4 regions of the Streptomyces sp. NPDC058620 genome follow, and region 4 is predicted to be linked to each of the others. Evidence: riboswitches for the same ligand, from Rfam matches in the RefSeq annotation. Region 4 holds a riboswitch; each other region holds the start of a gene.
What was found. A riboswitch is a leader RNA that binds a small molecule or an ion and turns the genes downstream of it on or off. The one in region 4 is predicted to bind cobalamin.

Region 1 (7,623 bases), on a different contig from region 4:
TACCGGAAGGCGGCCGAGAATTTTCCGCAGGGTCACCTTGGCGAAGACGGTCACGCCGAAGGTGCCGCCGGGAAGGCGCCGGTCGTGCCGGTCTCGTCCTGGCCGCCCGGACAGGGGGTGGGCCTGTTCGCGCCGGGGTTGCCGGAGACGGCTGTGCCGAACTTCGAACTGTCGGCGACCGTGCCGCCGAAGGTGTTGCTGATCCAGTCCCCGACGAGGAACCCATGCCCTCCCTTCAGGCCCGGCGGGCGCGGCGGCACCGGCCGGAATCAGGGGCTGCGCAGTGAAGCGGGCACGGTCGGTTCGGGCAGGGTGCGGAACAGCAGCCAGCTCAGCGCGGGCATCAGGGCCAGGGGTGCCAGCGCGGTCCGCAGGGACGTCGCGTCGGCGATGCTGCCGATGAGGGGACTCACCAGACCACCGATGCTGACGGTCAGACCGAGCGTGATCCCGCCGGCCGTGCCCACGCGCGAGGGCAGATAGTCCTGCGCGAGCGTGACCTGCAGCGAGAACGGGACGTACAGGCCGGCCGATGTCAGGGCGACGAACACGTAGAACGCCGGGCCCGGTACGAGGACGAGGCCCGCGACGGAGCCGGAAGCGAGCAGGTACGACCAGCGCGCGACGGTGACCCGGTCCCACCGGTCGGCCAGCGCGCCGCCCAGCACGGACCCGGCCGCACCGCCGAGATAGAGCACGAACAGCGCCGCGGTGCCCGCCGTCCCACTGCCGCCCATGCGCTCCGTGGCGTAGAGCGAGAGGAAGGTGCTCAGGCCGATGAAGACGACCGACCGGCACACCACGGCCAGTGACAGTCTCACGAACGACGCCCGGTCGTCGGGCCCGGCCGCCACCGCCGTACCGCCTCCGTCGGACCGGCGCCGCTCCAGCGCCCTGAGCACCGGCACACACAGGGAGACGCCGACCAGCGCGGGCAGTACCAGGAGCGGTGTCAGGCGCAGACCGCCGACGGAGACGACGGCGGTGACCAGGAGTGGGGCCGCCGCGAAGCCGAGGTTGCCGCCCAACGAGAACCAGCCCATCCCGCTGTGACTGCCCCGGCTGACGATCCGGGCCACCCGGGCGGACTCGGGGTGGTAGGCGGCCACGCCCACCCCGGACACCGCCACGAACACCAGGGTCAGCGCGTACGAGCCGCTCACCCCGCTCAGCGCGATTCCGAGACCGCCCAGCAGTGTGCTGACGGGCAGCAGCCAGGGCATCGGCCAACGGTCGGTGAGGACACCGAACACCGGCTGTGCCACGGACGAGAGCAGGGAGGCGGCGAGCACGATGCCCGAGACGGCCGCATAGCTGTAGGCGCGCTCCGCGACGAAGAACGGCACCAGGGACGCCACGGCGCCCTGGTAGACGTCGACGCAGGCATGCCCGACGGACAACAGTGTGAGGGACGGTTTTCTTCGCACCCCGTCATGATCGGATCCCGGCACCGTGTCGCACTTCCGATAATCTGCCAGGCAATGACGAACATCCGCCACACGTCGGTCGCCCCGACCCGCACCCAGCGGATGGCGCCCGGCGCCGCGATAGATGCCCACCGGCACGACGACCACCAAATCGTCTACGCCGGACGCGGAGTGCTGGCCGTCACCACCGACGCGGGCTCGTGGGTCGCCCCGGCCACCCGCGCCATCTGGATCCCCGCCGGCACCGTGCATGCCCACCAGGCCCACGGCGAACTCGAACTGCACCTCGTGGGGCTGCCCAGGACGGAGAACCCGCTCGCCCTGGACACGCCGACCGTGCTCGCCGTGGGCCCCCTGCTGCGCGAACTGATCGTCGCCCATACCCGCCCCCCGGGCGCCGACAGCCCCGAACGGGCCCGACTGCGCGCGGTGTTGCTCGACCAGCTGCGAGCCTCGCCCCAGGAGCCGCTGCACCTGCCCACACCGACCGTGCCGCTGCTGCGGACGCTGTGCGACATCCTGTGCGCCGATCCGGCGGACGGCCGTACCCTCGCCGAACTGGGCCGTGAGGTGGGAGCGAGCGACCGCACGCTGTCCCGGCTGTTCCGCAGCGACCTCGGCATGACGTTCCCGCAGTGGCGCACCCAGTCGCGGCTCCACCACGCACTGGTCCTGCTGGCCTGTCACACGCCCGTCACCGCGGTCGCGCACCTCTGCGGCTGGTCTTCCGCCAGCGCCTTCATCGACGTCTTCCGCCGCGCCTTCGGCCACACGCCGGGCACACATCCCAGGGGCTGAGCGCCGGGAGCCCGGTCGCACCACGTGGACCGCGGGTAGTGCCTTGTTCCCGACGTAGCCGAACCGTTCCGCGCTAAGCTGCATGCGCCCCGCGGGGGAAGTCCGGTCGAAGTCCGGCGCTGACCCGCAACGGTAGGCGGAGCCCACACAGGTCTCCGTAAGCCCGATTTCCCGCGGTGGTGATGGCTCCTGTCAATTCGCCGTGGACTGCGAGAGGTGCTGCGCAGGGGCCCCGAGTCCCGGGCTGCTCCTTTGGAACGTAGGCGCACGGCCCGAGGCGAAAGCGACCCGCCCGTGGCCACATCGCTCGAACGCATACCCGCCGCACCGCTGCTCGCCGCCCCCACCGGCGCCGGGCCCGCGCCCCCCAAGCGCGTCTCACTGCCACTGCTCCTGACCTGCCTGGGCATCGCGCTCCCGGTCTCCCTCGTCCTCGGCGCCGGAACCGGGGCCTCGGGGCTCTCCTGGGGAGAGGTGGTGCGCCATCTCTGGGCCGGGCTGACGGGCGGAACCATCGCCCCCGACCAGGTCGCGGCCTACACCATCGTCTGGGAACTGCGCTTCCCGCGAGCCGTCCTGGCTGCCGTCGTGGGGGCGGGCCTTTCGGCCATCGGCGTCGCCGTGCAGGCCATGGTCCGCAACGCCCTGGCCGACCCGTTCGTCCTCGGTATCTCCTCCGGCGCGGCCGTCGGCGCCAACGCCGTCCTCATCTTCGGCGCGTTCGGCGCCTTCGGCATCTGGGCCCTGTCGTCGGCGGCCTTCGTCTCCGCCCTCCTGGCCATGGTGCTGGTGTACGCCATCGCCCGCACCGATCGCGGCCTGACCCCGCTGCGGCTCGTACTGACGGGCACCGCGATGTACTACGGCTTCTCGGCCGTGACCACGTTCATGGTGTTCGCGGCCGAGCGCGGCGAGGCGGCCCGCTCCGCGATGATGTGGATGCTCGGCAGCCTCGGCGGAGCCACCTGGGCATCCGTGCCGATCGCCGCGACCGCCGTGTTCGCCGGCCTCGCCCACCTCGCATGGTCGGCGCGCCGGCTGAACGCCCTCGCCATGGGCGACGAGACCGCCGCAGCGCTGGGCGTGGACGCGGGAAGGCTGCGCAAGGAGCTCTTCCTCGTCTCCGCGGCCGTCACGGGGGCCGTCGTCGCGGTGAGCGGTGCGATCGGCTTCGTCGGCCTGATGGTCCCGCACGCCGCACGGATGCTGGTCGGCGCGGACCACCGCCGGCTCCTCGCCGTCGCACCGCTCGCCGGCGCCGTCCTGCTGATCTGGGTGGACATCCTCTCCCGTGTGGTGCTCGCACCGGCCGAACTGCCCGTGGGCGTACTGACCGCGGTCATCGGTGTTCCCTGCTTCGTCCTGCTCATGCGCCGCCGCTCCTACACGTTCGGAGGCGCGTGATGCGGATCGACATCGATGAACTGACGGTCGAGATCGCCGGCGCGCGACTCGTCGACGACGTCACACTGCGCGCCGGTACAGGGCAGTTCGTCGGCCTCGTCGGGCCCAACGGCAGCGGAAAGTCCACCTTGCTGCGGTGCGTCTACCGAGCCCTGCGCCCCTCGGCCGGCACCGTCCGGCTCGGCGAGGACGACCTTTCCGCGATGAGCGCGCGCGAGAGCGCCCGCCGGCTGGCCGCGCTTCCCCAGGAGGCGGTCACCGAGTTCGATTTCACGGTCGCCGAGGTCGTGGCGATGGGGCGGCTGCCGCACCAGCGGTCCATGGCCCGGACCACCGAGGAGGACCGGCGTACGTGCGAGGCCGCGCTGGCGGGAGTCGGCGCCGGCCACCTCACCGATCGCGGCTTCCTCACCCTTTCCGGCGGTGAGAAGCAGCGTGTGCTGATCGCCCGCGCGCTGGCCCAGCAGCCCCGGGTCCTGGTCCTCGACGAACCCACCAACCACCTGGACATCGCACAACAGTTGGAGGTGCTGGCCCTGGTGCGCGAGAGCGGGCTGACCGTTCTCACCGCGCTGCACGATCTCAACCTCGCCGCACTCCACTGCGATCTCATCCACGTCATCGACGGCGGCCGGATCGTCGCTTCCGGCCCTCCGCACGACGTCCTCACACCCGATTTGCTGGCCGAGGTCTTCGGCGTACGGGCGCACCGCGTACCGCACCCGGAGACCGGCGCGATCCAGCTGCTCTTCGACCGTCTCCTCGCCGCGTAACCGATGTCCCAAGGAGTCCCCGTCACCATGACGAACCCCGTACGACCCGCCGCACTCGCGCTCGCCGTCGCCCTGGCCCTCACCGGCTGCGGAGCGGAGGTCGCCTCACAGGGCGACCGGAAGGGCGGCTCCGGAGCCGCCGGCAGCCACTATCCGGTGACGGTCGAGAACTGCGGTGAGAGGAAGACCTACGAGAAGGCCCCGCAACGCGTGGTCACCAACGACGTCGGCATCACCGAGATCATGTTCGCGCTCGGTCTCGAGGACCACATGGCGGGATACGTCATGCCCGACGACAAGGGCGATCTCACCTCCGTGCCCTGGAAGGGCGGTTACCAGAAGACCGAGTGGCTCTCCAAGGAGACCATCAACAAGGAACTGGTCCTCGACGCCCGTGCCGACCTGGTCTTCGCGGGCTGGAACTACGGCTTCAACGAGGGGGAGGGCTTCACCCCTGCCGAACTGCAGCGCGTGGGCATCGGCTCCTACCTGCTGAGCGAGTCCTGCCGCAACGGGCAGGGCAAGGCGCGCGGGGTGATGGCGCCGCTCGACGCGCTCTACACCGACCTGCGCAATCTGGGGCGGATATTCGATGTCGAGGACCGGGCCGACACCCTCATCGCGTCGTTCCGGAAGCAGGTCGCCGCAGCACAGGCGAAGGCCGCCGAGGGAACCGACCGCCCGCGCGTCTTCCTCTACGACGACGGGCAGGACAAGCCGCTGACCTCCGGCGCGTTCGCGGGGCCCCACGACATCATCACCAAGGCGGGCGGGGACCACATCATGAAGGACCTCAAGGACAGCTGGACGACGGTGGGCTGGGAGACGGTTGTCGACCGCGACCCCGAGGTGATCGTGATCAATGACTACGGCGACACCAGCGCGGACCAGAAGCGGAAGTTCCTGAAGTCCTACAAGCCGCTCGCCAACGTCTCGGCGATCAAGAACGACCGGATCGTCGTCCTCGACTACGTGGACCTGGTGGAGAGCCCGCGCAATCCCGCAGCCATCAGCTCCCTGGCCGCCGAGCTGAGGAAGTTCGCCTCGTGACCCGGGGCCCGGCGCTCGGACAGGGGAGAGCCCGGCCGCCCCGAAGGAGACGTTGAAGCGGTCGCACCAGAGGGTGACGCCGCTTGAGCGGTCACTGCCGCTCGTCGGCTCCGGCTGTCGGCCCACCGCCACCCACCGGCGCACAGGCACCGATGGGTGGCGGAGACACGGGCGTCAGGCGCTGATGTCGTGGAGGACGAACTCCTCCCAGGCGCCGGTGATGTCGGCGGAGCGGGCGCGCAGTACGTACTGCAGCGATCCGGTGTAGCTGTTCTCCATGGTGACGAACAGCCCGTTCAGCGTGGACTGGAGCGCCCAGTGGCCCAGGTCCTCGTTGTAGTACACGACGAACCGCTCCCAGCCGCCCGCACTGGTGGAGCGGGCCCGCAGCTCGTTCTGGGCGCTGCCGGTGAAGTTCTTCTCGACCGCCACGTAGAGGTTGTTCGCCAGAGACTTCAGGGCATACGTCTCGGTGGTCGCGTCCCACTCGAAGGCGAATCCCTCCCAGGCGCCGCCGTACGCGGCGGAACGAGCCCGCAGCACACCGGTGTTGGGGGCGGCGTAGTTGAGCTCGGTCGCGGTGAACCGCCCGTTGCGGACCGACTGCATGGCCAGCAGCTCGGGCTCCTCGGCCGAGGTGGTGAGCCCTTCACCGGTGGCGGACGGGGCCCGCAGGGATTCCGCCTCCCCGGCGATCCGCGCCAGTTCGGCGCCGTCCACTGCCTCCCACCCGCTGGGTACCGCGGCCGGCCGGTCGGCCTGCGGGGCGGCTCCGGCCACGGGTGCGGTCATCGCGGAGGCCGCCACCAGGGCGCTCAGAGAAAGAAGGACGGAGGTTATGCGTCGCACAGGTATTCCTTACCTTTCGTCAAACGGATTCCGGGGGCAGCGAGAAACCGGGCCCGCCCAGGGGCTTCCGGTTGCCTTTTCAGGAATTCACGGCACAACGGCGACAGCCGCTTCGCGCACGCCGGGACGTGTTCCTCCGCATGGCGACGCGATCCATGAACTTTCCCCCCACACCCCCGGAAACTGCGGTCAGCGCCCCTCCCTGGGCGCTTCGGCAGCCGCCACGCCACTCGGCGAAGCGGCCTCAGCGTAACGGCGGAAGGTTATTCCAGGACAACGAATTGACGGTATTTCGGAGACTCTCGAACAACCGTTGTCCTGCGTTATCGCTTCCGCTGTTTCTCGTTAAGGTCCACGAAACTCCTGGTTCGTGGTGCGGCCACTTCGCCCGCCCGTGCACCGCGCAGTCGCGCCCGGTCAGGGCAGGGCGGTTCCGAGGCGGGGCGGGATCCGCCTGACGAGGGGCCGGGCCGGTCGATAGGTTGACCGCATGGTTGCGGGTGGGCGTGGGGCGGTTGCGGGCCCGGGCGTTGACGACCGCACGCGGGCCTGGGTGGAGGAGCGTGCCGGCGGAGGGCGTCGCATCGACACCACCGAACGGCTGCGCGGCGGATGGACGTCGCAGATGAGGCGGCTGCGTCTCAGTGGGGCGGGAGAGCCGCAGTGGTTCGTACTGAGGTCATTCGTCACACCCTTCTACGTCCGGCACGCGCGGGGACTGCTCACCCGCGAGGCGGACATCCTGCGTCTGCTCGCGCCGACCGACGTGCCGGCCGCCGTGTTCGCGGGAGTCGACGCGACGGCGGCGCATTGCGACCACCCGTCGTTGCTGATGTCGCTGCTGCCCGGCGGTGTGCGGCTGGACGAAGAGGAGGCGGGGGCGCGGACCGGTCTCCTGGCCGCCCAACTCGCCCGTATCCACCGGGTGCGCGTGCCCGTCGAGGCCCGACCGCGCGTGTACGAGGCATGGACCTCGCCCGACCGGGTGCGGCTGCCCGCGTCCACCGCACGACCGGACGTGTGGCGGCGCGCGGTGGACATCATCCGGCGCGATCCTCCTGACTACCGGCCCTGCTTTCTGCACCGGGACTTCCACCCCGGCAATGTGCTCTTCAGCGGCCGGGGCTCCGCGCTGGAGATCACCGGTGTCGTCGACTGGGTGGAGACGTCCTGGGGACCGGCCGATCTTGACGTGGCCCACTGCTCGACGGCGCTGGCTCTTCTGCACGGTGTCCAGGAGGGAATGCGGCTGGCTGATTGCTACGTGGCTCACGGCGGCACGCTCAGCGAGGACCCTGCGGCTCATCTGTACTGGCGCGTTC
Region 2 (7,623 bases), on a different contig from region 4:
GCCCCGTGAGCTCGTACAGCATGTCGAGACCCGGCTCCAGCAACGAGACGTCGCCCCGGAACTTGTTCACGAGATACCCGGCGACCAGCTCCTGGTCCTCCGCGCTCAGCAGCGCCGTCGTACCGAAGAACGAGGCGAAGACACCGCCGCGGTCGATGTCCCCGACCACCAGTACGGGGAAGCGTGCAGCCCGTGCGATGCCCATGTTCACGATGTCCGTACGCCGCAGATTGATCTCGGCCGGACTGCCCGCCCCCTCGCAGATCACGGCGTCATACGTGCCCCGAAGCTGCTCCAGGCAGTCCACGACGGTTCCGAGCAGCGATTCCTGGCGCCCCCCGTGGTAGCCGCGTGCGCTCATCTCGCCGACGGGCTTCCCCATCAGGACGACCTGGCTGGACCGGTCGCTGCCGGGCTTGAGCAGCACTGGGTTCATCAGCGCCGTCGGCTCCACCCGGGCGGCCTGCGCCTGCATGGCCTGGGCGCGTCCGATCTCCGCGCCCTCGCGGGTGACGAACGAGTTGAGCGACATGTTCTGCGCCTTGAACGGCGCGACCTTCACCCCCTGCCGTACGAGCCACCGGCAGATCCCCGCCGTGACGACGCTCTTGCCCGCGTCCGACGTGGTTCCCGCGACCAGCAGTCCGCCGCTCATATCCGTCTCCGTCCCGCGATCAGCCGTCCGGCCACACAGACGCCGAGGGCCAGCGCACTCACCCGGCGCGACAGCCGCACCGCACGTTCGATGTCCGGGGTCTCCACCGCGCGGCCGGCCACCCCGTTGAGCACCGGCCGGTGCTCGACCCGGCCGCCGTACGCGAGGGTCCCGCCGAGCCGTACGCCGAGCGCGCCCGCGAACGACGCCTCGACCGGTCCCGCGTTGGGGCTCGGGTGCTTGCCCGCGTCGGCCCGCCAGGCCCGTACCGCCTGCAGGGGCCGGCCGCCGGCGGCGACGGCGAGTGCGGCGGTGAGGCGGGCCCCGGGCCAGCCCGCGAGGTCGTCGAGGCGGGCGGAGGCCCAGCCGTACCGCCGGTACTGGGGCGACCTGTGCCCCACCATGGCGTCGAGGGTGTTGACGGCCCGGAAGGCGACGAGACCGGGTACGCCGCCCAGTGCGCCCCAGACGAGGGCGCCGACGACGGCGTCCGAGGTGTTCTCGGCGACGGATTCGACGACGGCGCGGGCGATCTGCGGCCCGTCGAGCGCCTGCGGGTCGCGTCCGCACAGGTGGGGCAGCCGCTCGCGGGCCGTGTCGAGGTCCCCGGCGTCGAGCGCACCGCCGATGGCGCGTGCCTCGCGGCCCAGTGAGGTACCGCCGATGACGGACCAGGTGGTGGCGGCGGTCAGCGCGACGGCGACGGCGGGGCGGTCGCGGACGGCGCGTGCGGTGAGCGCGGCGGCTCCCGCGGCGCCTCCGGCGCAGATCAGCGTGTGGAGCGCGCCCCACCCGCGGTGGTCCCGCCACAGGCGGTTCTCGACCTCCGCGGCTGCCAGCCCGAAGGCGGCGACGGGGTGACCCCGGCGGGGATCGCCCAGGAGCAGATCGCCGATCAGACCGGTCGTGGCGCCGTACGCGAATATGCGGTCGGCACGCATGGCTCAGCCCGCCGATGCACGGGACGTTCTGGCGACAGGTGACACAGGATCGGGCGCACAGCGGCCGGGCAGCATGGCGTATGTCCTCACTCAGGGTCCGCGCCCTGGTTCGACGTGACCGGCGACGAGAGTCTCCTGGCTTCCGGATCGGCAGTTCCCCCCGGCCTTCCAGTCCGCGGGCGGACCGTGACTTCCGGTGTGGGGGGAGTGCTCCCCGGTGACAGTGGCGGGACCGCGCCGGATTCGCACCGGCTTCCTCTTCTGTCGCCGTAAACGGCACGGGCAGTCCACCACGCTGTGCGAACGCCCGTCAACTCGCCGTTGACCTGCGAGGCTGCGCGCAGATCAACGGCGAGGGAGACATATGCGGCAGCGTGCGCTGCGGCCGCTGCGTCAGACGACGATCAGGTAGATCCCGTAGGTGACCGCCGCGGCGCAGAGCCCGAAGCAGAGGTATGCGCCGGTACGGGCCAGGGCGAGAGAGCCGCCGGAGCTGCCGGCCGAGGCGGTCGCGGCCTGCCTGGACAGGCCGACGATGCCGAGGGTGAAGAGGCCGACGAGCGCCACGGTGACCACGAGGCTGACGCCGAAGACGGAGGCAAGAGCTGCCCAGTCGATTTTCATGGTGGTAGTTCCTGCCCTTTAGACCGTGGCCGGGCGGGCCGGGTCGGCGGTGGTACCGGCCGGGGCCGGGATGGTGGACTTGATCTCCATGGCCGCGGTGCCGGTGGGCGGCGGCGTGACGGCCGCCATGGCCATCGTGACGACGCCCGCGGGCTCGGGGTGCTGGCTGTCCGTGACGTTGGTGTGGTCGACCGGCTTGCGGCGCGACAGCAGCCAGATGGCGCCGGAGCCCGCGACGAGCAGGACCGCGACGACGGCGACGCCCCAGCTGCCCTGCTTGGTGAGGAACTCTGCGCCCGCGCCGACCAGACCGGCGGCCGGCAGGGTCAGGCCCCAGGCGATGAACATCCGGGTGGCGGTGGACCAGCGGACCACACCGCCCTTGCGTCCGAGACCCGCGCCCATGACGGCGCCGGAGCAGGACTGGGTGGTGGAGAGGGAGAAGCCGAGGTGGGAGGAGGCCAGGATGACCGTGGCCGCACTGGTCTGGGAGGCGAAGCCCTGCGGCGGCTTGAGCTCGGTGAGGCCGCTGCCCATGGTGCGGATGATGCGCCAGCCGCCGAGGTAGGTACCCAGGGCGATGGCGACACCGGCGGAGACGATGACCCAGACCGGCGGGTTGGAGCCGGGGGCCAGGACACCGCCGGTGACCAGGGCCAGGGTGATGATGCCCATGGTCTTCTGCGCGTCGTTCGTGCCGTGGGCGAGGGAGACGAGCCCGGCCGAGGCGATCTGGCCGGCCCGGTAGCCCTTGGCGGTCGACTTCAGCTGGGCCTCGTCGGTGACCTTCCGGTTGATCCGGTACGTCAGCCTGGTGGCCAGCAGGGCCGCGAGGCCGGCGACGAGCGGGGCGGCGATGGCGGGGAGCAGGACCTTGGTGACGACGGTGCCGCCGTCGATCGAGGACCAGCCGGCCGACATGACCGCGGCGCCGATGAGGCCGCCGAAGAGGGCGTGCGAGGAGCTGGAGGGCAGGCCCACCAGCCAGGTCAGCAGATTCCAGAGGATGGCGCCGACGAGCGCCGCGAAGATGACCTCGGTTCTCAGGCCGTCCTCGTTGACGATCCCGCCGGAGATCGTTTTCGCGACCTCCACCGACAGGAACGCGCCGATCAGATTGAGAACGGCGGACATCGCCACCGCTGTCTTGGGCTTCAGAGCGCCGGTCGAGATGGTGGTGGCCATCGCGTTGGCGGTGTCATGGAAACCGTTCGTGAAATCGAACACGAGAGCTGTCACGATCACAATCGCAAGCAGCAGTGTGATGTGTTCCATTTACCCAGGCAATCGCTCGACGTCAGTGGCACGTGGACCGTAGGCAACCTGAGTGAACGGAAGGTGAACTGAGCAGGGCGTTGTGGTGACCCCAATCGGAGTGCGGCCACTCCGCTTGTGTGGGGAAGGGGTGCACAGCCCGTCCGGCGCCTGGAGGGAGCCCCTCCGTTACGACCCGGTGGCGAACGTTTTCGGCCGCTTTTCCCACCAGGGAGATCCTGGTCACCAGACGCGCACTCCCGGCGCCCGTACGCCCCGCACCCCTAGGATTTCCCCCATGAGTGATCAGCATCGGGACGCGATCGAACGGGCCTGGGACGACGTGGTCGCGACGGCCCGCAGGACGGCGTCCGACGGCCTCGTCGTCGGAACCTCGGGCAACGTCTCGGCCCGGGTCGGAGACGTCGTCCTGGTCACCCCCAGCGGCGTGCCGTACGACCGGCTCCGTCCCGCGGACGCGGTCGGCGTGGACCTGGAAGGCCGGCAGGTGCTCGGCGACCTCGCCCCCACCAGCGAACTCCCGCTCCATCTCGCCGTCTACGCGAACACCGGCGCCGGCGCCGTCGTCCACACCCACGCCGTGCACGCCACCGCGGTCTCCACGCTCGTCCCCGAGGTCCCGCTCGTGCACTACGCCGCCGCGATGCTCGGCGGCCCCGTCCGCACCGCCGCCTACGCGCGCTACGGGACCCGGGAGCTCGCCGAGAACATGCTCACCGCCCTGCGCGACCGCACGGGCTGCCTGCTGCAGAACCACGGAACCGTCACCTACGGGAACACCCTCGACGAGGCGTACGACCGCACCGCCCAGCTCGAATGGCTGTGCAGGCTCTGGATCACCGCGAGTTCCGTGCCCGGCCACCGGCCGACGCTGCTCTCCCATACCCAGCTGCGCGACGTGCAGGACGCCCTGAAGGGCTACGGCCAGCCCGGCTGACGTCCCGGGGCGCGCACCGGCGGGCATCGGACGGCCCCGCCCACTGGCACCGCGCCGCGGTCGCCGTGACACTGAAGCATGCGCCCGGCTACAGCGACGGCAGCGGCCGTCACCACGATCCTCGGCGTCGGCGCGGCAGCGGTCGCGGCCGGCCGGTACGCCAGTGACGCCGCCCTCAAGGTGCCGTCCGGACGTCCCTTCCCCGGCGACCACAGGCTCACCGTGCACGCCACGGCGGCCGGACAGGTCACCCTGACCCGCTCCTTCGCCGCGCTCCGGCCCGGTACGTACGGACTGGTGGGCCCAGGCGTCCACGCCGTCGTCGGACCGGTGATCGAGCAGGCGGAGCGCGGCGCCGACACCGTCGTCCGCAGACTGGAGCGCGTCGTCCACGGCAGCCTGGAACCGGGCGCCAAGGTCCGCATGACCCCCGAGCTGTACAGCGGGGACCCGGGCAGCGCACTCGGGCTCGACTTCAAGGAGGTCGAGATCCCCGGCGAGCTGGGCGTCCTGCCCGCCTGGTTCGTGCCCGCTCCCCGTGACGTCTGGGTGATCACCGTGCACGGCCTCGGCACCACCCGCGAACACCCCATGAACCTGATGGGGTTCCTCAACGCCCAGCAGATGCCCGTACTGGACCTGGCCTACCGCGGCGACGCCGGAGCTCCGCGCCCGGCGGACGGCCTCGGCCACCTCGGTGAGTCCGAATGGCGCGACCTGGACGCCGCCATCCGTTACGCGGTGCGCTACGGAGCCCACAGCGTCATCGTCCACGGCTGGTCCACCGGCGCCTCGATGGCCCTGCACGCCGCCGTGAACTGCGCGCTCCGCGACCGCATCACCGGCCTCGTCCTCGACTCACCGGTCCTCGACTGGCGGGCCACCCTGCGCGCCCTGGCCGCCGCCCGGGGCGTTCCCGCCGCGCTGCTGCCACTGGCGGTCCGCGCCGCCCAGGGCCAGACCGGGCTCCGCGGCGCCCGGCTGCTGGACACCTCCCTCCCCGTCGCCCTGCACGCCCCGACGCTGATCTTCCACGGCCCCGACGACACCCTGGCTCCGTGGGCGGATTCGGAGGCGCTGGCCCGGCTCCGCCCCGACCTGGTCGCCCTGCACGCCGTACCGCAGGCTCCGCATGCGGCGATGTGGAACGCCGGCCCGGGGCGGTACGAAGAGACGCTCCGGCGCTTCCTCACCCCTCTGATGTGAGGCGTTGTGACCGATAGGCCCGGTTGATGAGCCGTCTCCGGAGGTCCCCGAAAACCGTTGGGTCGGCTTCCGTTTGGGCTTTCGGGCCGTCAGAGGCAAGACTGCTCCCGTGACGTCCCGTAACCCGCGCGACTCCAGGCTGCGACTTGTCCGCCCGCGACCTCTTGCCACCGCCCGCAAGGCCGTGACCACCCGGCGCACCAGGCCGGCCCCCCGCCCTCCCGAGGGCACCCCGCCTCCGGCGGAACTGGCCCGTCAGGCCAGGGCCGTGCTCGCCGACGCCGTACGCATCGCCCACTGGGCAGCCGACGTCGCGAGCCCCGGTACGGCACCGCCGACCCCTCAGGCCCTCGAACGGGCCGCGGCGGCACTCGGCCTGACCCCGGCCCAGGTGCGGGCCGGCTGGGACCGCGCCAGGCTCGCGGGACTCGTCGAACTGCACGGCGACACCGTGCGACCCGGCTGGCGGCTGCGTGCCTGGGAGCGCGACGACTCCGCCGTGCTCCGCGGCTGGGTGGCGCTCTTCGACGCCTGGTCACTCGTCCACGCCGCGCCCCGGGACATCGAGGCGACCACCGTCGCCGAAGCGGTCGAGGCGGTACCCCAGGTGCTCTCCCTCCTCCAGCTCTCGGCGGGCCCGGTCACCGTGCCCGCTCTCCTCGATCTCCTCGGCCAGCGCGTCGCGGAACTCCACGAGGAGCGCTGCGAGGTGGCCTACGGCCCGCAGTTGCCCGCCGCAACCGCCACCGGCCGGCCCGCGCAGGACTCCGCCGACCTGAACGCGCTGCTGCTGGACTGGGCGCTGGAAGGGCTGGCCGCCGTCGGCGCCCTCACCCTCGGCTCCGGCCACGCCACCCTCACCCCGCTCGGCAACTGGGCGGTGTGGGTCAAGCTGGAACAGATCTGCGTCGCCGCCCAGAGCCCGGCCGGCAACATCGAACAGTCCGCGGCCGACATGCTGCTCGGCTGCGCCCGGCTCACCCCGGGCCCGGCCCGCGCCGAATACCGTGCCTGGCTCGCCGCACGCCCCGTCGGCAGCGCCGTCGCGGAACTGCTCGCCGTGGCCCGCGGTGAGGACGCGCTCCTGCGCGGCCTCGCCTTCGAAGCCCTCCGCGTCGTCGGCGCCCCCGCCGAACCCGTGGTGCGTTCCGTCGTCACCGACGTGTCGCTGCGGCCCTACGCGCTGCTCTGGCTCGCCGAATACGAGGGCACCGACCCGGACGACGCCCAGGAGGTCCTCAGCCGCGAGGAAGCCACCTGGCTCTGGGTGGACACGGCGGCGGCGGTCGCCGACCACGGCGAGACCGGGCTGCTGGTCCGCCACCTCGACTCCGCCGTACAGGGAACGGTCCCGGCCCTGCTCGACGAGGTCCGCGCCGTCGGCCACCCGCGCACGGTCCAGGTGCTGGTCGCGCTGGCCGCCGCACACCCGGACCCCGCCCTGGCCAAGGCCGTACGCCGCGCCGCCTTCCAGGTCCACACCGGCGGCGCGTAGGGAAGCACGGTACGTACGCCCCCGGGGCCGGTCAGTCCGAGGACCCCGGGGCGTACGTACCGAAGCTCCACACATTGCCCTCCGCGTCCCGCGCGATGTAGTCCCGCGAGCCGTAGTCCTGGTCCGTGGGCGGCATCAGGATCTCCACCCCGTGCTCCACCGCCCGCGCGTGGTGTTCGTCGACCTCGTCCACGACGACGTACACACCGGTCGGTCCCGTCCCCTCCATCGCCTTGGCGAAGACGCCCGCACCTCCCTTGGAACCGAGCATCACCCTGCCGTTGCCGCAGGACAGCTCGGCGTGGAGCACGTGGCCGTTCTCCCCCTCGTACACCGCTTCCTCGGTGAAGCCGAGAGCCTGCGTCAGGGTCCTGATCGCGGCCTTCGCGTCCGCGTACAGAACCGTCGGATAGATCGTCGGTACGCTCTTCGCTGCGCCTGTCATGACGCTCACCCATTTCTGCGTGCCACTGCTCCGATGTGATCTGTG
Region 3 (7,623 bases), on a different contig from region 4:
GTACGTCGGGAGCCTTCAGCTTCAATCTGCCGGAAGGCATGTGCCCGCGGTGCGAAGGGGCCGGGCAGGTGTCGGACATCGACATCGACCAGCTGGTCGACCGGGAGAAGTCGCTGAACGAGGGGGCCATCACCGTTCCCAACTTCGCGGTGGACTCCTGGTACTGGCAGATCATGGCCCACTCCGGTTTCTACGACCCGGACAAGAAGCTCAAGGACTTCACCGAGCAGGAGTGGGCGGACTTCCTCCACAAGCCGCAGGTCAAGGTGAAGGTGGGCAGCAACAACTTCACGTACGAGGGCCTGCTCCTGAAGGTTCAGCGGACCATGCTCAGCAAGGACCGCGACGCCATGCAGTCCCACATCCGGGCCTTCGTCGACCGCGCGGTGGTCTTTTGCGACTGCCCCGACTGCGGAGGCACCAGGCTGACGGCCGCGGCTCTGTCGTCGACGATCGACGGGGTGAACATCGCGGAGTGCTCCGCCATGCAGATCAGCGATCTGGCCCTGTTCGTGCGGGAGATCGACGACCCGGGTGTGGCCCCGCTGCTGGCCGGTCTGCGGGATCTGCTGGATTCCCTCGTCGAGATCGGCCTCGGCTACCTCAGTCTGGACCGGCCCTCCGGCACGCTCTCCGGCGGTGAGGCCCAGCGGGTGAAGATGGTGCGGCACCTCGGCTCCAGCCTGACGGATGTCACCTACGTGTTCGACGAGCCGACCATCGGCCTCCACCCCCACGACATCCAGCGGATGAACGCGTTGCTGCTGCGGCTGCGCGACAAGGGCAACACCGTGCTCGTCGTCGAGCACAAGCCCGAGGTGATCGCCATAGCGGACCATGTGGTCGATCTGGGACCGGGCGCGGGCACGGACGGCGGACACATCTGCTTCAGCGGAGACGTACCGGGGCTGCGCGCCTCCGGCACCCTGACCGGGCGGCATCTGGAACACCGGGCGGGCCTCCGGGACGCCGTGCGGAGACCGCACGGGCAGCTGTCCATCAAAGGCGCCGACAAGCACAACCTCCAGGACGTGAGCGTCGACATCCCGCTCGGTGTCCTGACCGTGGTCACTGGGGTCGCCGGATCGGGCAAGAGCTCACTGATCCACGGCAGCCTGCCCGCCGGGCAGGGCGTCGTGGTCGCCGACCAGTCGCCCATCCGTGGCTCGCGGCGCTCGAACCCGGCGACGTACACGGGACTGCTCAATCCGATCCGCACGGCCTTCGCCAAGGCCAACGGCGTCAAGCCGGCTCTCTTCAGCGCCAATTCGGAGGGTGCCTGCCCCAAGTGCAACGGCCTCGGGCTCATCTACACCGACCTCGCCATGATGGCGGGCGTGGCATCGGTGTGCGAGGAGTGCGAAGGCAAGCGGTTCACCCCCGAGGTCCTCACCTACACGCTGGACGGCAGGAACATCAGCGAGGTGCTGGGAATGTCGGTGGCGGAGGCCCGCGACTTCTTCCCTTCCGGCCAGGCGCACACCATCCTCGGGCGGCTGCGTGACGTCGGGCTCGGATACATCAGGCTCGGGCAGCCGCTCAACACGCTCTCGGGCGGGGAGCGCCAGCGCCTCAAGCTGGCCATCCACATGGCCGAGAAGGCGGCGACGTACGTACTCGACGAGCCGACCACCGGTCTGCACATGGCCGACGTGGACCAGTTGCTCGCGCTGCTCGACCGGCTGGTGGACGCGGGCAACACCGTGATCGTCATCGAGCACCACCAGGCGGTGATGGCCCATGCGGACTGGCTCATCGACCTCGGACCCGGGGCCGGGCACGACGGCGGCCGCGTGGTGTTCGAAGGGACGCCGGCAGACCTCGTCGCGACGGGGGACACCCTCACCGCCCGGCATCTGCGGGATTACGTCGCGGCCTGAGCCGTACGCCGGCGGCCCACACGCGGCCGCGCGGGCCCCGTTCTCCGTGCGGCCGCTCAAGGAAGATACCGGATATTCGGTGTATTCCCGTCCATATGGGTACGTGAAGAGGTATGAGCATTGGAAATCCCGACCCGGACCCGCGCAACACGCCCGGCCTGGAGCCCGGAGGGGGTGTCCCTACGGGCGACACGCCCCCGGGCGAAAGCAGCACGTCGGAGGCGGGGCCGTGGAACGAACCACCCAGGGGATGGGCGATGGGACCTCTCATCGCCATCCTTGCCCTCGCGGTGGTGGTGGCGGCCTTCTTCCTCGTCTACGCCATCCTCATATGACCTGTGCCGAACACCCGCCGTGTCCGTACGCTTGACCGTGTGTAGCGGGTGGACGACGGCGGGGCGGGTGCCGCAGGAGCACGATGGCCGGCGTGCGGCCGACGTCAGGGCCGGTAGCGCAACGGGTGGTCGTCGGGCACCTCGGTGAGTGCGATGCGGTGACCGTCCGGATCGGCGATCCACATCTCGATCAGACCCCAGGGCTCCCGCAGCGGTGCGCGAAGGACGTGGACGCCACGGCTCGCGAGTTCCTGGTACGCGGCCTCGCAGTCGGCCACCTGCATCCAGAGGCGGATGCTCGCGGTCGGCGGTTCGTCCGATCTTCCGGACAGCTCCAGGAAGCCACCGCCGAGAAAGTAGACCGTGCCGCGCTCCGGCCCGGTGCCGAACTCGCGGTACACGGCGAGACCGAGAGCTTCCCCGTAGAAATCCCGCGAGATCTGAGGGTCACGAGGTCGCAGCAACACCCGGCTGCTCAGTACATGCACCATGAACGTGACCCTACGCCGGTACCCGGCCGCCCCGACGGCTCTCCGCGCCGAGTTGTCCGTCGGCAACCCGGGCCGGTGGTCCGCACGCGGCCCGCTCGGCCGGAGGCCCGCCGACCCGACGAACCGGGAAGATCGAAAGCGTGGTCACGGTCACCCGTGAGACGGTAAATTCGAACGAACGCCGTACCTGTGGAACAGGCTCACGTATCCGCCGCGAGATCGGGAAACGCGTCCATGAGCTCTCCGAGCGACCCCGCCCAGTATCCGGTCCCGCACCCCGCGCACGGAGCGGGCCGGCTCCTCGCCGTCAGCGATCTGCATGTCGGAATCGCCGACAACCGGCCGATCGTCGAGTCGCTGCACCCGATGTCGGATGCGGACTGGCTCATCGTCGCGGGTGACGTGGCCGAGCAGGTGAAGGACGTGGCGTGGGCGCTGGAACTGCTCGCGAGCCGATTCGCCCACGTCGTGTGGACGCCGGGAAACCACGAACTTTGGACGATCGACAGGGACGCCGTGGCGCTTCGAGGCCAGGCGCGGTACGACCACCTCGTCGAGGTGTGCCGAGCGCTCGGCGTCTCCACACCCGAGGACCCCTTCCCCCGCTGGCCGGGGCCGGACGGGCCGGTGGCGGTCGCACCCGTCTTCGTTCTCTACGACTACACCTTCCGCGCCCCGGGCACGACGACCAAGGAGGAGTCCCTGGCTCGCGCCCACGAAGTGGGCGTCGTATGCACCGACGAGTTCGTGCTGCACCCCGACCCGTACGCCACCCGCGACGACTGGTGCCGGGCCCGGGTCGCGCAGACCGAGCAGCGGCTGGCCGCACACGACCCGGACATCCCCCTCGTGCTCGCCGGCCACTGGCCACTGGTGCGGGAACCCACATCCGTCATGTGGCACCCGGAGTTCGCCCAGTGGTGCGGCACCGAACTCACAGCCGACTGGCACCGCAGGTTCAACGTGGCGGCCGTTGTGTACGGCCATCTCCACATTCCCCGTACGACCTGGTACGACGGGGTGCGCTTCGAGGAAGTCTCGATCGGCTATCCCAGGGAGTGGCGCGAACTGGGCCACCCCCGTGGGCTGTTGCGGCAGATCCTGCCGTACGAGGACGGGGCCGGCACGCAGACCGGGACGCCGCCCGACGCGGACGGACCGGCGCCCGCCGGGCAGGGAGAGGCATCGTGATCGACCGGCTCCTCCCTCCGTACGTGGCCAGCGCGGCGACCTGTGAGGAGGACGCACCCGCCGGAACCCTGTTCCCGGAGGAAGAGGCACTGGTCGCCACGAGTGTGGCGAAACGGCGCCACGAATTCGCCGCGGCCCGCGCCTGCGCCCGCAGGGCGATGGCCGCTCTGGGCCTGCCGCCCGCTCCCGTACTGCGTGGTCACCGAGGAATGCCGCTGTGGCCCACCGGGTTCGTCGGCAGCATGACGCACTGCGACGGCTACCGTGCGGCAGCGCTGGCGAGGGCGGAGGACCTCCGTGGCCTGGGGGTCGATGCCGAACCCAACGCGCCGCTGCCCTCCGGCATATGGGAGATCGTCTCGCTCCCCTCGGAGCGGGAGCGGCTCCTGTCGCACGACGACTTGACGGGACGGAGAACCGGCACGGAGCCCGACGGGACCGGGGCCGTTCACTGGGACCGGCTGCTGTTCAGCGCCAAGGAGAGCGTGTTCAAGACGTGGTTCCCCCTCACCCGGACCGAACTCGACTTCACCGAAGCGGACATCACGTTCGTCCGTACGTCCGCGACCGCGGCCGGAGGAACATTCACCGCGACGCTGTTGCGGACCGCGCCCGGAATGCCTCCGGTGCTCACGGGCAGATGGCTGGTTCACGACGGCATCGCGGCCACGGCCATCACACTTCCCGCCTGACGGTCGTCCGGCTCAACACGTATCGGCCTCAAAGAGCCTGACCACACATCAGGTTCCAGCGCCCCTGGCGTCCGCTGAGTTCGGTGCGGGTCAAAGGAGGCACGTCGAGGCGCCAGAACGCCGACGAGGGCAGACCGAGTCCATGAACGATCGCGGCGCGTACGACGGCGGGCTCGACGACGGCGAGGACCCGGCCGCTGCCCTCCTCCAGACCGTCGAGCCAGCCGCCGACCCGGGCGGACAGGTTCGACAGCGACTCACCACCGTGGGGGGCCGCGTCCGGGTCGGCCAGCCAGGACGCCACGGCCTCGGGTTCGCTGTCGCTCACGTCGGACAGCCGCTTCCCGCGCCAGCGCCCCATGGCCCAGTCGGCGAGGGCGAGTTCGGACACGGGCTGAAGGCCGAGGACCTCGGCGGTCCGAAGGCAGCGCTCGGAGCCGCCGCTCAGGCACAGGTCCGCATCCGGTACGCCACCCGCGGCGGCACGCGCCCGACGTGTTCCGGCCTCGTCGAGGGGCGCGTCACCCTCGAACCGGGCCTCTCGCAGACCGGGATTCATCGCAGGCGAGATCAATATCACCCGTACCGTCAACGCGCTCTCCACTCCGTGAACCATGGCCTGTTCCGTACGTGACGTGTGGCCGTCGGGGCCCGTCGCCCTGCCGATTGCACCATGGCGGTGCCCAGCCGCAAGCGGTATGGTCACGACGACCATGACGACGGTGTGACGGAAGCCGGTGAGAATCCGGCACGGTCGCGCCACTGTGAACTCGTACCTGTACGGGAAGTCAGACCCGGCACTGTCGTCTGAGGCACCACGATCGGGACGCGTGTTCCCACAGGAGGTTCTGCCATGGCACAGTCTGCTGCCCCCGCCACCGGCGCACCCGCCATCACCCCCATCTCGCTGAAGGCCCTTGCCCCTTGGGCGGCGTTCTTCGGCATTCTCATGCTCGTCCTGCTGTACTTCGTCGGCGCCGAGCAGGGGGCCATCTCGGTCATCGCCGGTGAAGGCGTCCACGAGTGGGTCCACGACGGCCGGCACCTGCTCGGTTTCCCCTGCCACTGAGAACCCGATACGCAGGGGACAACCTCGTGAACTCCATCTCTGTCAGAGCTCTGCTCGTCCGCGGGATGCTGGCCGGCCTCGTGGCGGGCGCGCTCGCCCTCGTCGTCGCCTACTTCCTCGGTGAGTCCCAGGTGGACGCCGCCATCGCGCTGGAAGCGGCTCACCACCACGACCACGGCGGCGGCGAGGAACTCGTCAGCCGCACCATGCAGGCCACCGGCGGCCTCGCCACCGGCATCCTGGTGTTCGGCGTGGCGGTCGGCGGCATCGCCGCACTCGTCTTCTGCTACGCGCTCGGCCGCATCGGCGACTTCGGCCCCCGGGCCACAGCCGCTTTCGTCGCCGGTGCCGCGCTGCTGACGGTGTACGTCGTGCCGTTCCTGAAGTACCCGGCAAACCCGCCGGCCGTAGGTGATCCCGGCACCATCGGACAGCGCACGGCCCTCTTCTTCTTGATGGTCGCGCTGAGCGTGCTGCTGGCCGTCGCCGCCGTCATCATCGGCAAGCGGCTCGCACCCCGTCTGGGCAACTGGAACGCGTCGATCGCCGCGTTCGCCGGCTTCGTCCTTCTCATCGGACTCGCCTACGCCTTCCTGCCCTCGTTCAACGAGGTCGGCAAGGACTTCCCGGCCACGCTGCTCTGGCAGTTCCGGCTGTCCACGCTCGCCATCCAGGCGACGCTGTGGGGCTGCTTCGGTCTCGTCTTCGGATATCTGACCGAACGACTGCTGGAGCCTGAGGCGGACAGCTCGCGCGCGGGCACCGGAGCGGCGTCCCGGACTGCGGGGGCGGTGACCTGAGCGGTGGCAGGTGACCGGCCCACCGGTCCCTCGACACCCCTGACTGAGCCGTATCCGTTCGCTACGCAACCCGCCGGGCGCTGCCCGGCGGGTTGCGCGGTTCGTGGCGCCGGACGCCGGCAGGACGGCGGGCCGACGTGCCCTATGCGTCCTTGCCGGTCCAGTCGACCAGGTAGTGATGCAGTTGATCGTCCACCCCGACGAGCCGCATCCCGGCCGCTGTCATGACGCGGTGGGATCCGATGTTGTCGAGGTTCGCGTCGCCCCGCACGGATGCGACGCCTTGCGAGCGGGCGAACTCCAGCAGGGCGCGCAGCGCCTCGGAGGCGTACCCCTTCCCCCGGGCGCCGGGGGCCAGACCGTAGCCGATGGTCACCTGACCGTTCTCATCGGGTACGCCGTGAAATCCCAGCCCACCGATCACCTGTTCGTCCTCCCGCCGCCTGATCTCGAAGGAGCCGAACGGCCGGGGGTCCCCGGACGTCTCGCACGTGCTGAGGTAGCGGCGCGCACCGCCTTTGTCCCCGTCGGTGGGGTACCCCGGGGCCCACCGGGCGTCGGCCCCCGGTTCGCCCGCAACTATGTCCGCTGCTTCGGCGGGACTCATCAGGCGGAGCGTGAGGCGTGTCGTCACAAGGTCATCCATGACTGGCGGAGTATCACGGCGTGAGGGCTGAGCGCATCCGAATATGCGCGGCGGAGGACGGATGCCGGTGGGTTATCGCTGCTGGATAACATCGCTACCGACAGGAGGGTAGCGACGCTACGTTATTGGTGTTAGCGTTGATTACCCGGGGTGGCGCAGGCAGCCGTCCCCTCCAGCAGGGAGCAGCGTGATGAGTGAGCAGGCCACCCCCACCCGCCGCAGGGTCGCCGTCGTCACCGGCGGCTCGCGCGGCATCGGCCGCCAGAGCGCCGAACGGCTCGCGGCGGACGGCTTCGCCGTCGTCGTCAACTACGCGGGCAATCTCACCGAGGCCGAAGCCGCAGTCGCTGCCATCGTCGCCGAAGGCGGCGAGGCCTTCGCGTACCGGGCCGACGTGGCCGACGAAGTCGCTGTCACCGCCCTCTTCGACGCCGCCGAGGAAGCGTTCGGGGGAGTCGACGTGGTCGTCCACGCCGCAGGTGTGATGACGCTGGCCCCGCTGGTCGACACGGACCTGGA
Region 4 (7,623 bases):
GTCCTTGGTGATGTCGGCCTTGTTGTACTTCTTCACCAGGTTGATGAAGTGCTCGATGCCCTTCTGGGACTCGGCGGAGGAGAGGTTGCCCTTCCACTCCTTCGCACCCTCGTCGTACTCGGCGATGGAGCCGCCGTACGCCGCGACGTAGGACATGGCCGCGTACCAGTAACGGCCCGGCAGGTAGAGGGACGAGAAGCGCTTGTCCTTCTTGGCGTACTCGGCGGAGACCTTGTCGAGGGCGGTGAGCAGCTCGGCCTCGGTCTGCGGAAGCGCGTCGCTGCCCGTGCCGGCCTTGAACATGTCCTTGTTGTAGATCGCCACACGCGCACCGGCGTAGTAGGGCACGCAGAACTGCTTGCCCTCGAAGGTGCAGGTGTCCTTCAGACCCTTGATCCAGGTATCCGAGTTGTCGTACTTCTTCGGGTCGATCTCGGCGAGGGCGCCGTTCAGGATGTACTGCATCGTCTCGGTGTTGCCGAGTTCGACGACATCCGGGAACTTGTCGCCGCCGAGGGCGGTGTCGAGCTTCTTGGCCTTGTCCGCCCACTGCTGGTACTGGACGTTGACCTTGACCTTCGGGTACTTCTTCTTGAACTGCGCGTTGACGTCCTTGACCAGTTCCGGCCAGGTGCTCTGCGCGTCGACCATCAGCCAGACGGTCAGTTCCTCGGAGCGGTCCTTCGGGTCCTTCGAAGCGTTGCCGCCGTCCCCACCACACGCCGCAATACCGGACATCATCGCCGCGACGCCGACCGCCGCTATGAGCTTGCGCTTCATGCCACACCCTCCTCAGGGATACCAGCAACCCCCCGCCCACCGCGGAAACGTACGACGAGTACTGCCTGTGGGGCTGGGACTTGGTCTTTAATGGTTTAGACCAGTACCGGGAGCTTGGCCTAGACCTTTAGGGGTGTCAAGGGTGTATAAGAAGTGCACTCGCGTCCGTTATCGGACCGACACCTAGGAGAGGGCGACGACCCGTGACCGGACCGTGCCACCATGTGAGCCGCGATAGACGGAGGAGCCGGTGACGGCAGCAACGCAGCAGGCGGGAAGGCGGGCCATGGGTGCCGACGGGGGCAGTACGGAGAACGAGACCGGTGCGGGTACGCGTACGGCACGCGTACCGAAGTACTACCGGCTCAAGCGCCATCTGCTCGACATGACCGACACCTTGCCGCCCGGCACCCCAGTACCCCCCGAGCGGACCCTGGCCGCCGAGTTCGACACCTCGCGCACCACGGTGCGCCAGGCGCTCCAGGAACTGGTCGTCGAGGGCCGGTTGGAGCGCATCCAGGGCAAGGGAACCTTCGTCGCCAAACCGAAGGTCTCCCAGGCGCTCCAGCTGACCTCGTACACCGAGGACATGCGGGCCCAGGGGCTGGAACCCACTTCCCAGCTACTGGACATCGGATACATCACGGCCGACGACGCGCTCGCCGGCCTGCTCGACATCACCGCGGGCGGCCGGGTGCTGCGGATCGAGCGGCTGCGCCTCGCCAGCGGTGAGCCGATGGCGATCGAGACCACCCACCTTTCGGCCAAACGCTTTCCCGCGCTGCGCCGTTCACTGGTGAAGTACACCTCGCTCTACACCGCGCTCGCCGAGGTGTACGACGTCCGGCTGGCCGAGGCCGAGGAGACGATCGAGACCTCGCTCGCCACCCCGCGCGAGGCCGGACTGCTGGGTACGGACGTCGGCCTGCCGATGCTGATGCTGTCCCGGCATTCGATCGACGGACACGGCGAACCGGTGGAGTGGGTGCGCTCGGTGTACCGCGGCGACCGCTACAAGTTCGTGGCCCGCCTGAAGCGGCCCACCGACTGAGCCACCGCTCCACCCGTCGCGACCACCTCGTCCGTCGCGACCGCACGACGAACGGCCCCCGTGGAATCACCTCTCCCACGGGGGCCGTTCGCTGTGCACGAGAAGGCGAGGGGCGTGAACCGGACCATGGCTTCGCTCGTGAGTCTCACCGAGACATCACCGTTGCACTACCGCAATGCGGACAGGGGGTGACGCTGGACGGACCCCTCGCCTAGATTTCGTGCGCATTACACCGGTGACCAGCGAGGGGACGGAGCACCACATGCCCGAAAACACCGCCGAAAAACGACCAACGATCACACCCGTGCGGGTGGTTATCGCCCTCTGTCTCATCGCGCCGTTCGTGGCGATGCTCTGGGTGAGCTCGTACGCGAAGGTCGATCCGACCTTTATCGGCATCCCGTTCTTCTACTGGTACCAGATGCTCTGGGTCGTCATCTCGACCGCGCTGACGATGATCGCTTACACGCTGTGGCAGCGTGACCAGCGCGCCCGCAAGGGAGGTGCGTCAGCATGAAGGACGGCGTCAACGGCGTAGCACTCGCCGTGTTCATCTTCTTCTTCGTGGCCGTCACGGTCATCGGCTTCATGGCCGCCCGCTGGCGGAAGGCCGAGAACGAGAACAGCCTGGACGAATGGGGGCTGGGCGGACGGTCGTTCGGCACCTGGGTCACCTGGTTCCTGCTCGGCGGCGACCTCTACACGGCGTACACCTTCGTCGCCGTCCCCGCGGCGATCTACGCGGCGGGAGCGGCAGGCTTCTTCGCCGTCCCCTACACGATCCTCGTCTACCCGCTGATCTTCACGTTCCTGCCGCGTCTGTGGTCGGTGTCGCACAAGCACGGGTACGTCACCACCTCGGACTTCGTCCGGGGCCGCTTCGGCTCGAAGGGGCTCTCACTGGCGGTCGCCCTCACCGGCATCCTCGCCACGATGCCGTACATCGCGCTCCAGCTCGTCGGCATCCAGGCGGTGCTGGACGTGATGGGCGTCGGCGGTGGCGAGACGACGCACTGGTTCATCAGGGACCTGCCGCTGCTGATCGCGTTCGCGGTGCTCGCCGCGTACACCTACTCCTCGGGCCTGCGGGCGCCCGCGCTGATCGCGTTCGTCAAGGACGGGCTGATCTACCTGGTCATCGCCGTGGCGATCATCTACATCCCGATCAAGCTGGGCGGCTTCGACGACATCTTCGCCAAGGCGAGCGAGGCGTTCTCCCAGACCAACGAGGCGACCGGCAAGCCGCGCGGTGCGCTCGTCCCGGGTGAGATGGGCCAGTGGGGCTACGCCACCCTGGCGCTGGGTTCGGCGCTCGCGCTCTTCATGTATCCGCACTCGATCACGGCGACGCTCTCCAGCCGCAGCCGCGACGTGATCCGCCGCAACACCACGATCCTGCCGCTGTACTCGCTGATGCTGGGCCTGCTGGCGCTGCTCGGCTTCATGGCCATCGCGGCCGGGGTCAAGGTCGACAACGGACAGCTGGCGATCCCTCAGCTGTTCGAGAACATGTTCCCCGACTGGTTCGCGGGCGTCGCCTTCGCCGCGATCGGCATCGGCGCGCTGGTCCCGGCGGCCATCATGTCGATCGCCGCGGCGAACCTCTTCACCCGGAACATCTACAAGGACTTCCTGAAGCCCGACGCGACCCCGGCGCAGGAGACCAAGGTCTCCAAGCTGGTCTCGCTCCTGGTGAAGGTGGGTGCGCTCGCCTTCGTCCTCACGATGGACAAGACGGTCGCGATCAACTTCCAGCTGCTCGGCGGGATCTGGATCCTCCAGACGATGCCTGCGCTGGTCGGCGGTCTCTTCACCCGGTGGTTCCACCGCTGGGCCCTGATCGCCGGCTGGGCGGTCGGCATGCTGTACGGGACGGTCGCCGCGTACGGCGTGGCCAGCCCGACGCAGAAGCACTTCGGCGGCTCCTCGAAGGAGATCCCGGGCATCGGCGAGATCGGTTACATCGGTCTCACCGCGTTCGTCCTGAACGTGGTGGTCGTGGTCGTCCTCACCTTCGTCCTCAACGCGCTGAAGGCACCGGCCGGGATCGACGAGACCTCCCCGTCCGACTACACGGCGGACGCGGGCGACCCGGGCGTCAAGACGGTGCTCCCGCCCGCCACGGTGGGTGCGCCGGGCGGCCACTGACTATGACGGCACCCTGACAGCACTCCGGCCGGGCTCCGGACACACGACACAACATGTGGGGGCTGCCTCGACGGGCAGCCCCCACATGTATGCTCATGCTCGCTGTCGCCGCAGGGGAATCCGGTGCGAATCCGGAACTGTCCCGCAACGGTGTGATCGGTGTGCTTTTGCACATCCGAAGTCCGAAGACCTGTCGGCAGCGCGCCCGGCTCGACCGAACCGGGCGCAGAGACGTCCGGGCCTCGCGGATGGGCCGGTGGACGCCGCACGCAGTGCTGCCGCCTCCGGGCCCCACGCTGCCCGGCTGCCCCCGTTCCCCGCCGGCCCCGAGCCGAGCGAGGGAGAGCACCGCGGTGACCATCGCGCCAGCCGATCCGGTTTCAGCAGCAGAGTCCGCCGAGAAGAACCGGTCCGCCGGGACCGCAACGTCCACGGACGCCCCGGGGACCGCACTGCTGCGGACCCTCACCGACCTCACGGCGGATCTGCCCGACACCGACCCCGGCCGTGTCGCCGCCGCCGCGCTGCGCGGCCGCAATGCCCAGTCGGACGAGGCGGAGCTGCGCTCGCTGGCCACCGAGGCCGCCGCGGGCCTCATCTCCGAGGACCCCGCCTACTCCCGGCTCGCCGCCCGCCTCCTCACCCGCACCATCGCGGACGAGGCGTCAGGCCAGGGCGCGGTCTCCTTCTCCGCCTCCGTCGCCGTCGGCCACCGCGAGGGCCTGATCGCGGACCGCACCGCCCAGTTCGTCCGGGTCCACGCCTCCCGGCTCGACGCCCTGGTCGGCGCCTCGCTCGTGGGCGGCGCCGACGACCGGTTCGGCTACTTCGGACTGCGGACCCTCTACAGCCGCTATCTGCTGCGCCACCCGCTGACCCGCGAGGTGATCGAGACCCCGCAGCACTTCATGCTGCGCGTCGCGTCCGGTCTCGCGGAGGACGACACCCCGGAGGCGCTGGACGAGGTCGCCGCGCTGTACGGCCTGATGAGCCGGCTCGACTATCTCCCCTCCTCCCCCACGCTCTTCAACTCCGGCACGCGGCACCCGCAGATGTCCTCCTGCTATCTGCTGGACTCGCCGCTGGACGAGCTCGACTCGATCTACGACCGCTACCACCAGGTGGCCCGGCTCTCCAAGCACGCGGGCGGCATCGGCCTCTCGTACTCCCGTATCCGCGCCCGCGGTTCACTGATCCGCGGCACCAACGGGCACTCCAACGGGATCGTGCCGTTCCTCAAGACGCTGGACGCCTCGGTCGCCGCCGTCAACCAGGGCGGCCGCCGCAAGGGCGCCGCGGCCGTCTACCTGGAGACCTGGCACGCGGACATCGAGGAGTTCCTGGAGCTGCGCGACAACACGGGCGAGGACCAGCGGCGTACGCACAACCTCAACCTGGCGCACTGGATTCCGGACGAGTTCATGCGCCGCGTCGACGCGGACGGCCAGTGGTCGCTGTTCTCGCCCGCCGACGTGCCCGAGCTGGTCGACCTGTGGGGCGACGACTTCGACACGGCGTACCGCGCCGCCGAGGCGGCGGGGCTGGCCCGCAAGACGATGCCGGCACGGGACCTGTACGGCCGCATGATGCGTACGCTCGCGCAGACCGGTCAGGGCTGGATGACGTTCAAGGACGCCTCCAACCGCACGGCCAACCAGACCGCCGAGCCGGGCCGCGTGGTCCACTCCTCGAACCTGTGCACCGAGATCCTCGAAGTCACGGACGACGGCGAGACGGCCGTCTGCAACCTCGGTTCGGTCAACCTAGGCGCGTTCGTGGCCGACGGCGACATCGACTGGGAGCGCCTGGACTCCACGGTCCGCACCGCCGTGACCTTCCTCGACCGGGTCGTCGACATCAACTTCTACCCGACCGAACAGGCCGGCCGGTCCAACGCGCGCTGGCGTCCGGTGGGCCTGGGCGCGATGGGCCTCCAGGACGTCTTCTTCCAGCTGCGCCTGCCGTTCGACTCCCCCGAGGCGCGGGCGCTGTCCACGAAGATCTCCGAGCGGATCATGCTCGCCGCGTACGAGGCGTCCTGCGATCTCGCCGAGCGCTCCGGCCCCCTCCCCGCCTGGTCGCAGACCCGCACCGCCCGCGGTGTGCTGCACCCCGACCACTACGGCACCGAGCTGAACTGGCCGGAGCGCTGGGACGCCCTGCGCGCCCGGATCGCGACGACCGGAATGCGCAACTCGCTGCTGCTGGCCATCGCCCCGACGGCGACGATCGCCTCGATCGCCGGGGTGTACGAGTGCATCGAGCCGCAGGTCTCCAACCTCTTCAAGCGCGAGACGCTCAGCGGTGAGTTCCTCCAGGTCAACGCCTACCTGGTCGACGAGCTGAAGAAGCTCGGCGTGTGGGACGCGCGGACCCGGGAGGCGCTGCGCGAGGCGAGCGGTTCCGTGCAGGGCTTCGCCTGGATCCCCGAGGAGGTACGGGCGCTGTACCGCACGGCGTGGGAGATCCCGCAGCGCGGCCTGATCGACATGGCCGCGGCGCGTACGCCGTTCCTCGACCAGAGCCAGTCGCTGAACCTGTTCCTGGAGACGCCGACGATCGGCAAGCTCTCCTCGATGTACGCGTACGCCTGGAAGCAGGGGCTGAAGACGACGTACTACCTGCGCTCGCGCCCGGCGACCCGGATCGCCCGCGCGGCGTCGGCCGCCCCCGTCCCCGTACAGGCGGCCGCCCCCGACGCGGACGCGATCGCCTGCTCCCTCGAAAACCCCGAGTCCTGCGAGGCCTGCCAGTAATGAGCTCCACCGAGACCAAGAACCTGCTCGACCCGGGCTTCGAACTGACCCTGCGGCCCATGCGCTACCCGGACTTCTACGAGCGCTACCGCGACGCGATCAAGAACACCTGGACGGTGGAGGAGGTCGACCTCCACTCCGACGTCGCCGATCTGGCGAAGCTGTCGCCCGGCGAGCAGCACATGATCGGGCGGCTCGTCGCGTTCTTCGCGACGGGGGACTCGATCGTCTCCAACAACCTCGTACTGACGCTGTACAAGCACATCAACTCGCCCGAGGCGCGGCTGTATCTGTCCCGGCAGCTCTTCGAGGAGGCCGTTCACGTCCAGTTCTATCTGACGCTGCTCGACACCTACCTGCCCGACCCGGACGACCGCGCGGCGGCGTTCGACGCGGTCGAGGAGATTCCCTCGATCCGGGAGAAGGCGCAGTTCTGCTTCAAGTGGATCAACGAGGTCGAGAAGCTCGACCGGCTGGAGACGAAGGCCGACCGCCGTCGTTTCCTGCTGAACCTGATCTGCTTCGCGGCGTGCATCGAGGGGCTGTTCTTCTACGGCGCCTTCGCGTACGTGTACTGGTTCCGCTCCCGAGGTCTGCTCCACGGCCTCGCCACGGGGACCAACTGGGTCTTCCGTGACGAGACCATGCACATGAACTTCGCGTTCGAGGTCGTGGACACGGTCCGCAAGGAGGAGCCGGATCTCTTCGACGACGCCCTCCAGCAGCAGGTCACCGACATGCTGAGGGAGGCTGTCGAGGCGGAGCTGCAGTTCGGCCGCGACCTCTGCGGCGAGGGCCTGCCGGGAATGAACACCGAGTCGATGCGCCAGTACCTGGAGTGTGTAGCCGACCAGCGCCTCACCCGCCTCGGTTTCGCCCCGCTGTACG

Region 1: it holds a riboswitch for cobalamin, as region 4 does, so the genes downstream of both, ACFWSK_RS00395 (FecCD family ABC transporter permease) here and ACFWSK_RS10985 (ribonucleoside-diphosphate reductase subunit alpha) in region 4, are expected to answer to the same signal.
Region 2: it holds a riboswitch for cobalamin, as region 4 does, so the genes downstream of both, ACFWSK_RS10045 (cobalamin biosynthesis protein) here and ACFWSK_RS10985 (ribonucleoside-diphosphate reductase subunit alpha) in region 4, are expected to answer to the same signal.
Region 3: it holds a riboswitch for cobalamin, as region 4 does, so the genes downstream of both, ACFWSK_RS25795 (CbtB-domain containing protein) here and ACFWSK_RS10985 (ribonucleoside-diphosphate reductase subunit alpha) in region 4, are expected to answer to the same signal.

What each region holds. Positions count from the first base shown of each region.
Region 1 is NZ_JBHXQO010000001.1:86,846-94,468, forward strand. It holds gene ACFWSK_RS00380 (hypothetical protein) at 51-260, opposite strand; gene ACFWSK_RS00385 (MFS transporter) at 270-1,427, opposite strand; gene ACFWSK_RS00390 (AraC family transcriptional regulator) at 1,482-2,225, shown strand; cobalamin riboswitch at 2,272-2,419, shown strand; gene ACFWSK_RS00395 (FecCD family ABC transporter permease) at 2,520-3,629, shown strand; gene ACFWSK_RS00400 (ABC transporter ATP-binding protein) at 3,629-4,402, shown strand; gene ACFWSK_RS00405 (ABC transporter substrate-binding protein) at 4,430-5,452, shown strand; gene ACFWSK_RS00410 (hypothetical protein) at 5,627-6,292, opposite strand; gene ACFWSK_RS00415 (phosphotransferase family protein) at 6,792-7,623, shown strand, end outside.
Region 2 is NZ_JBHXQO010000007.1:32,236-39,858, reverse strand. It holds gene ACFWSK_RS10050 (cobyric acid synthase) at 1-655, opposite strand, end outside; gene ACFWSK_RS10045 (cobalamin biosynthesis protein) at 652-1,596, opposite strand; cobalamin riboswitch at 1,725-1,857, opposite strand; gene ACFWSK_RS10040 (hypothetical protein) at 1,990-2,220, opposite strand; gene ACFWSK_RS10035 (anion permease) at 2,239-3,495, opposite strand; gene ACFWSK_RS10030 (class II aldolase/adducin family protein) at 3,773-4,432, shown strand; gene ACFWSK_RS10025 (alpha/beta hydrolase) at 4,511-5,638, shown strand; gene ACFWSK_RS10020 (hypothetical protein) at 5,823-7,133, shown strand; gene ACFWSK_RS10015 (VOC family protein) at 7,165-7,578, opposite strand.
Region 3 is NZ_JBHXQO010000033.1:47,586-55,208, reverse strand. It holds gene ACFWSK_RS25825 (ATP-binding cassette domain-containing protein) at 1-1,880, shown strand, start outside; gene ACFWSK_RS25820 (DUF6480 family protein) at 1,994-2,215, shown strand; gene ACFWSK_RS25815 (VOC family protein) at 2,320-2,706, opposite strand; gene ACFWSK_RS25810 (metallophosphoesterase family protein) at 2,941-3,897, shown strand; gene ACFWSK_RS25805 (4'-phosphopantetheinyl transferase) at 3,894-4,589, shown strand; gene ACFWSK_RS25800 (histidine phosphatase family protein) at 4,618-5,205, opposite strand; adenosylcobalamin (AdoCbl) riboswitch at 5,292-5,439, shown strand; gene ACFWSK_RS25795 (CbtB-domain containing protein) at 5,443-5,658, shown strand; gene ACFWSK_RS25790 (CbtA family protein) at 5,685-6,458, shown strand; gene ACFWSK_RS25785 (GNAT family N-acetyltransferase) at 6,601-7,104, opposite strand; gene ACFWSK_RS25780 (SDR family oxidoreductase) at 7,295-7,623, shown strand, end outside.
Region 4 is NZ_JBHXQO010000008.1:17,421-25,043, reverse strand. It holds gene ACFWSK_RS11005 (sugar ABC transporter substrate-binding protein) at 1-780, opposite strand, end outside; gene ACFWSK_RS11000 (GntR family transcriptional regulator) at 1,067-1,831, shown strand; gene ACFWSK_RS10995 (DUF3311 domain-containing protein) at 2,094-2,348, shown strand; gene mctP (monocarboxylate uptake permease MctP) at 2,345-3,979, shown strand; cobalamin riboswitch at 4,056-4,192, shown strand; gene ACFWSK_RS10985 (ribonucleoside-diphosphate reductase subunit alpha) at 4,333-6,735, shown strand; gene ACFWSK_RS10980 (ribonucleotide-diphosphate reductase subunit beta) at 6,735-7,623, shown strand, end outside.